DNA from 2 places in the Pseudomonas vranovensis genome. Region 2 is predicted to be linked to the other one. Evidence: predicted binding sites of a transcription regulator. Region 2 holds the regulator's gene; the other holds the start of a gene.
The links. The regulator FliA, encoded in region 2, starts transcription of late flagellar genes. The targets are predictions, from matches to a motif close to CTAAAGTTTNNNNNNNNNNNGCCGNTAA.
Positions count from the first base shown of each region.

Region 1: a site for FliA is predicted at 1,677-1,704, ahead of ABVN19_RS01390 (methyl-accepting chemotaxis protein). Genes of this name have one in related genera too.

Region 1 covers NZ_CP159259.1:286,726-290,136, forward strand. The annotation lists gene ABVN19_RS01390 (methyl-accepting chemotaxis protein) at 1-1,551, opposite strand, end outside; gene ABVN19_RS01395 (helicase HerA-like domain-containing protein) at 1,722-3,200, shown strand; gene ABVN19_RS01400 (inorganic phosphate transporter) at 3,254-3,411, opposite strand, start outside.
Region 2 covers NZ_CP159259.1:3,268,042-3,271,452, forward strand. The annotation lists gene ABVN19_RS15195 (chemotaxis protein CheA) at 1-257, opposite strand, end outside; gene ABVN19_RS15200 (protein phosphatase CheZ) at 270-1,058, opposite strand; gene ABVN19_RS15205 (chemotaxis response regulator CheY) at 1,079-1,453, opposite strand; gene fliA (RNA polymerase sigma factor FliA) at 1,558-2,298, opposite strand; gene fleN (flagellar synthesis regulator FleN) at 2,295-3,128, opposite strand; gene flhF (flagellar biosynthesis protein FlhF) at 3,248-3,411, opposite strand, start outside.

The sequences.
Region 1 (3,411 bases), 2.8 Mb from region 2:
TTCGATCATGTTCTGTACCTGTTGTGCCGACTCTTGGGTGCGATGGGCGAGGTTGCGAACCTCGTCGGCGACCACGGCAAATCCGCGTCCGGCTTCACCGGCCCGCGCCGCTTCAATGGCGGCGTTGAGGGCGAGCAGATTGGTCTGCTGGGAAATGCTGGTGATCACTTCGAGGATTTGGCCGATGTTCACCGTCTTGCTGTTGAGCGTCTCGATGTGCGAGCTGGAGGTGCAGATCAAATCCGACAGACGGTTCATCGCCGCGATGCTGCGATCGACCACCTGCTGGCCTTCCTCGGCCAGGTGACGGGCAGAGCTTGCCTGCTGCGAAGCTTGCGCGGCGTTGTGGGCAATTTCCTGGGCGGCGGCGCCGAGCTGGTTGATGGCAGCGGCCACGCTGTTGGTGCGGTTGGACTGCTCGTCGGAGTTGACCATCGAGGAGTTGGAGGCGCTGACCACCCGCAGGGCGACTTCGTTGACCTGCTCGGTTGCTGACGACACTTCACGAATCGAGCCGTGGATACGTTCCACGAAGCGGTTGAATGCCGTGCCCAGGGTGCCGAATTCGTCGTGGTTGTGGATGGTCAGGCGTTTGGTCAGGTCGCCTTCGCCTTCGGCGATGTCTTCCATGGCCCGGGTCATGGTGTGCAGCGGTTGCAGCAACACGCGGATCAACAGGCCGAGCAGGGCGATGATGATCGCCACGGCCACCAGGGTGGCGATCACCGCCGAGGTGCGGAACTCGCTGAGCATTGCATAGGCTTTGTCTTTATCGACAGACAGGCCGATGTACCAGTTGGCCGAGGGCAGGCCCTTGACCGGGGCGAAGGTCAGCAGGCGGGTTTCGCCGTTGAGCTGGACTTCGCTGAGGTCCTTGGTCAGGCGCGGGGTGTTCTGCGGGAACAGGTCCGACAGCGACTTCATCACCAGGTCCTTGTCCGGGTGGACCAGGATTTTGCCCTGTTCGTTGACCAGGAAGGCGTAGCCCATGCCGCCGAAATTCAGCGAGTTGATGATTTCTACCAGGCCGTCCAGCGCCAGGTCGCCACCCACCACGCCGACATTGCGTGCGGCGGTGGCGACGACTGATATCACCATCTTGCCGGTGCTGACATCAATGTAGGGTTCAGTCAGGATCGGTCCGTTGGCAGCCATGCCGTCCTTGTACCAGGGGCGAACGCGTGGGTCGTAGCCATCGGGCATTTTGGTTTGCGGGCGAATGGTGAAACCACCGTTGACGTCACCCAGGTAGATCGTCAGAAAACTTGAGACCAGTGCTTGCTGACCGAGCAACGTGCCGATGTGTTCGGCATCGGGGTAGGTGGCAATGTTTTGTGCCACGTTTTGAACCAGGAGGATGCGGCCATCAAAAAGGCTCTTGATAGTGGTCGAAGTGCTGTCGCCCATCTCGGCAAGATAACTTTCCAGATCTTCGCGAATAGCATTACGCTGCAAGAAATCGTTGTACAAAGTAAAGAGTGTGAACGCGATCATGACGATCAGAGAAGCGGCCAGAAGGATCTTGTGGCTGAATCGGAGGCTTTTGTTCATAACGTGTCGGTCCGCTAAGGTTTTGTTATCCGGGTTCGTTCGCACAAAGAACAGTTTGAAAGCAGTGCAGGTCCCCTTTCCTTATCGGGCTATTCCTGTCTTTCTGGTGGTCTATCGCTAACTTGATATCGGCCGCTTCGAGCCAAAGCTTAAACAGAGGGTAAAAATACATGCCTGACTCTTCGCAGTTCATGCTCGGCGCGGATCTTGCCGGTCAACCGGTGTCCCAGGCCATGCGCCTGGCCAACCGCCATGGGTTGATCGCTGGCGCCACCGGCACTGGCAAGACCGTGACCCTGCAGCACATGGCCGAGGCCTTCAGCGATGCCGGCGTGGCGGTGTTCGCCGCCGACGTCAAAGGCGACCTGTGTGGCCTGGGCGCCGTGGGCAATCCGCAGGGCAAGGTGGCCGAGCGTATTGCCGGGATGCCCTGGCTCGAGCACCGGCCGCAGGCATACCCGGTCAGTCTGTGGGATATCCACGGCCAATCCGGCCATCCCTTGCGCACCACCCTCAGTGAAATGGGCCCGCTGCTGCTGGGCAACCTGTTGGAACTGAGCGACTCCCAGCAGGCTGCGCTCTATGCCGCCTTCAAGGTGGCCGACCGTGAAGGTCTGCTGCTGCTTGATATCAAGGATCTCAAGGCACTGCTGGCACATCTGAAGGACAACCCGCAGTTGCTGGGCGAAGACAGTGCGCTGATGACGACCGGCTCCAGCCAGGCGCTGTTGCGGCGCCTGGCCACCCTCGAGCAGCAGGGCGCCGAAGCGCTGTTTGGCGAACCGGCGCTGCAGTTGGAAGATATCCTGCGCCCGGATGCCGATGGTCGCGGGCGCATTCACCTGCTGGATGCCAGCCGCCTGGTGCATGAGGCGCCGAAGGTATATGCGACCTTCCTGCTGTGGCTGCTGGCCGAACTGTTCGAGCAACTGCCCGAGCGCGGCGATGCCGACAAACCATTGCTGGCATTGTTCTTCGATGAAGCGCACCTGTTGTTCAACGGCACGCCCAAGGCCTTGCAGGACCGGCTGGAGCAGGTGGTGCGGCTGATCCGTTCCAAAGGTGTCGGGGTGTACTTCGTCACCCAGTCGCCGAGTGACCTGCCTGATGATGTCCTGGCGCAGTTGGGCCTGCGTGTCCAGCATGGCCTGCGGGCGTTCACCGCCAAGGAGCAGAAGTCGTTGAGGGCCGTGGCAGAGGGTTTTCGTCCCAACCCTGCGTTCGACACCTTGAGTGTGCTGACCGAGCTTGGCATCGGTGAAGCGCTGGTGGGCACCCTGCAGGAAAAAGGCACGCCGGGCATGGTCCAACGGGTGCTGATCGCGCCGCCGCAGTCACGGATCGGACCCTTGAGCGCCGCCGAACGCACCGCGTTGGTTGCATCCTCTGCGCTGGGCGGGCGCTACGACAAACCCGTTGACCGTGAGTCGGCCTACGAAATGCTCACCGCGCGAAAGGGCGAAGCACCGACACCCGGGCAAGCGCCGGCTGCCGCAGAGGAGAGCCTGGCCGACAAAGCCGGTGAGTTCCTGCAGAGTGCCGCGGGGCAAGCGATCAAGTCGGCGGTGCGTCAGGCCGCCAACCAGTTTGGTCGTCAGCTGGTGCGTGGCTTGATGGGGTCGTTGCTGGGCGGCAGCAAGAAGCGCTGAATCGCAGGCATGAAAAAGGCGCCTTGAAGGCGCCTTTTTCAATGCGGGACAGTTCAGACGATGAACTTGGTCGCCAACCAGAACAAGGCTGCCGACAGACCCACGGTTGCCGGCAGGGTCAGTACCCAGGCCAGCAGGATGGTGCGCACGGTGCCGCCTTGCAGGCCGCTTTTGTTCGCGACCATGGTACCGGCCACGCCCGACGACAATA
Region 2 (3,411 bases):
GCATCGACGCGCCGCTCACCCTTGCGCAGGATGTCGAAAACGTTTTCGGCGATGTGGCAGCACTCCACCAGCTCGTTGAGCTGGAGGAAGCCGGCGCCCCCTTTTACAGTGTGAAAACCGCGAAAGATCGCATTGAGCAGGTCGGCATCATCCGGACGGCTTTCCAGCTCGACCAGTTGCTCGGACAGTTGCTCAAGAATCTCGCCGGCTTCTACCAGAAAATCCTGAAGGATTTCTTCATCGGCGCCGAAGCTCATTAAACGTGCTCCCTAAAAACCCAGGCTGGACAGCAGATCATCGACATCGTCCTGACCGGACACAACGTCTTCACGTTTATCGGCATGAATCTGCGGACCTTCACCCCGGGCCGGATGTTTTTCTTGATCTTTTTCAGCACGCAGCTGCTGGTGGTCATGTTCGATACCGGCAAAGCGGTCGACCTGACTGGCCATCAGCACGAGCTTGAGCAGATTGCTTTCTACTTCGGTGACCAGCGCAGTAACGCGCTTGATCACCTGGCCGGTCAGGTCTTGGTAGTCCTGAGCCAGCAGAATGTCGTTGAGGTGCCCGGCGACCTTGCGGTTGCCCTCGGCGCTGCGCGTCAGGAAACTGTCGACGCGCTTGGCCAGCTCACGAAACTCCGGTGCCGCCACTTCGCGACGCATGAAGCGCTGCCAGTCAACGCTCAGCGCCCTCGCCTCTTCGCCCAGCTCATTGAGTACCGGGGTACTCGCTTCGACCAGGTCCATGGTGCGGTTGGCCGCGCCTTCGGTCAGCTTGACCACGTAGGACAGGCGCTCGGTCGCGTCGGTGATCTGCGACACTTCTTCGGCCTGCGGCATGTGCGGGTCGATCTGAAAGCTGACGATCGCACTGTGCAGCTCGCGCGTAAGCTTGCCGACTTCCTGGTACAGGCCACGGTCACGGGTCTGGTTCAGCTGATGGATCAGTTGTACCGCGTCGCCGAACTTGCCTCGCTCGAGGCTGTCGACCAGCTCCTGGGCGTGCTTCTTGAGCGTGGACTCGAACTCGCCCAAGGATGTTTGTGTTTGCTCCATAGCGCCCCCGTGGCGTGTCTTCAGCTGTTGACGCGCTCGAAGATCTTCTCGATCTTTTCTTTCAGCACCTGGGCCGTGAAAGGCTTGACCACATAGCCGTTGACGCCGGCCTGGGCCGCTTCGATGATCTGCTCGCGCTTGGCCTCGGCGGTGACCATCAGCACCGGCAGGTGCTTGAGGCGCTCGTCGGCGCGCACTTTGCGCAGCAGGTCGATGCCGGACATGCCAGGCATGTTCCAGTCGGTCACGAGAAAGTCGAAATGGCCGCTTTCGAGCATCGGCAATGCGGTGTTGCCGTCGTCAGCTTCCTGGGTGTTGGTGAAGCCCAGGTCACGCAGCAGGTTCTTGATGATCCGCCGCATCGTCGAGAAATCGTCGACGATGAGGATTTTCATGTCTTTGTTCAATTAGACCTCCAAGCAGTCTTTAACGCGCTCAGCGCAGAACGCGCATTCAATCAATTCGGGCACTACATTTCGCGACTGCATTGAACCTGCGTTCAACGCGCTCGCCATTCTCCCAGGCGACTGCGCAAACGCGCTGCACACTGGCTGTGCAACTGGCTGACACGTGACTCGCTGACCCCCAGGACCTCACCGATTTCCTTGAGGTTCAGCTCTTCGTCGTAGTACAGGGCCAGGACCAGACGCTCACGTTCCGGCAGGTTGGCGATGGCGTCGGCCAAGGCTGCCTGGAAACGCTCGTCTTCCAGGTCGCGCGACGGCTCGAGCTGGGCACTGGCGCCATCCTCGTGCAGGCCTTCGTGTTCGCCGTCCTGCAACAGGTCGTCGAAACTGAACAGGCGACTGCCCAGGGTGTCATTCAAGATCCCGTAGTAATCATCGAGACTCAATTGAAGTTCGGCAGCAACCTCGTGATCTTTAGCGTCACGACCGGTTTTTGCTTCAATTGCGCGAATCGCGTCGCTGACCATACGGGTGTTGCGGTGAACCGAACGTGGCGCCCAGTCCCCTTTACGCACTTCGTCCAACATTGCGCCGCGGATTCGGATGCCGGCGTAGGTCTCGAAACTGGCACCCTTACTGGCGTCGTACTTGTTGGACACCTCGAGCAGGCCGATCATGCCGGCCTGGATCAGATCCTCCACCTGCACACTGGCCGGCAGACGCGCCAGCAGGTGATAGGCGATGCGCTTGACCAACGGCGCATAACGCTCGATCAACTCATACTGGGCATCTCGCGATGCCTTGCTGTACATCCGATATCCGCTGGCGCTCATAGCACAGGGCCCGCGCTCGTCGGCTGCACCAGGCGCTCGACGAAAAACTCCAGGTGACCCCGCGGGTTGGCCGGCAACGGCCAGGTGTCGACTTTCTGGGCAATGGCCTTGAATGCCAGCGCGCACTTGGAACGCGGGAAGGCTTCATAGACCGCACGCTGCTTTTGCACCGCCTTGCGCACGCATTCGTCGTACGGAACGGCGCCGACGTATTGTAGGGCCACGTCCAGGAAGCGATCCGTGACCTTGGTCAACTTGGCGAACAGGTTGCGACCTTCCTGCGGACTCTGCGCCATATTGGCCAGCACGCGGAAACGGTTCATGCCGTAATCGCGATTGAGCAGCTTGATCAGCGCGTAGGCGTCGGTGATCGAGGTCGGCTCGTCGCACACCACCAGCAGCACTTCCTGCGCGGCGCGGACAAAACTGACCACCGAGTCACCGATACCCGCAGCGGTGTCGATCACCAACACATCGAGGTTGTCACCCAGTTCGCTGAACGCCTGGATCAGGCCTGCGTGCTGTGCCGGTGCCAGGTGCACCATGCTCTGTGTGCCAGAGGCGGCCGGTACGATGCGCACACCGCCCGGCCCCTGCAACAGCACGTCGCGCAATTCACAGCGGCCTTCGATGACGTCAGCCAGGGTCCGCTTGGGAGTAAGCCCCAGCAGGACGTCGACATTGGCCAGGCCCAGGTCGGCGTCCAGCAGCATGACCCGACGGCCAAGCTCTGCCAACGCCAACGACAGGTTCACCGACACATTGGTCTTGCCGACGCCACCTTTACCGCCTGTTACGGCGATTACCTGTACGGGATGCATGCTACCCATGTTTGTTCAATACCTTGTCTTGCTTAGACCGAGGCCACATAGCCGGCTGCGCTTTCAACACCTGAAAAATGCATGGCAGACCATCAATGCAGATACTTTGCAACGTCTTCACAATCACCTCAGCCAACACGCTTGCCGTGGCTGTGGTAGAGATCAGCGAACATATCGGCCATCGCCTCTTCGCTGGGCTCCTCCTGCATCTGCACGCTGACCGCACGGCTCACCAGCTGGTGGCGACGCGGCAAGTGCAGATCGTCAGGAATGCGCGGCCCATCGGTTAGAT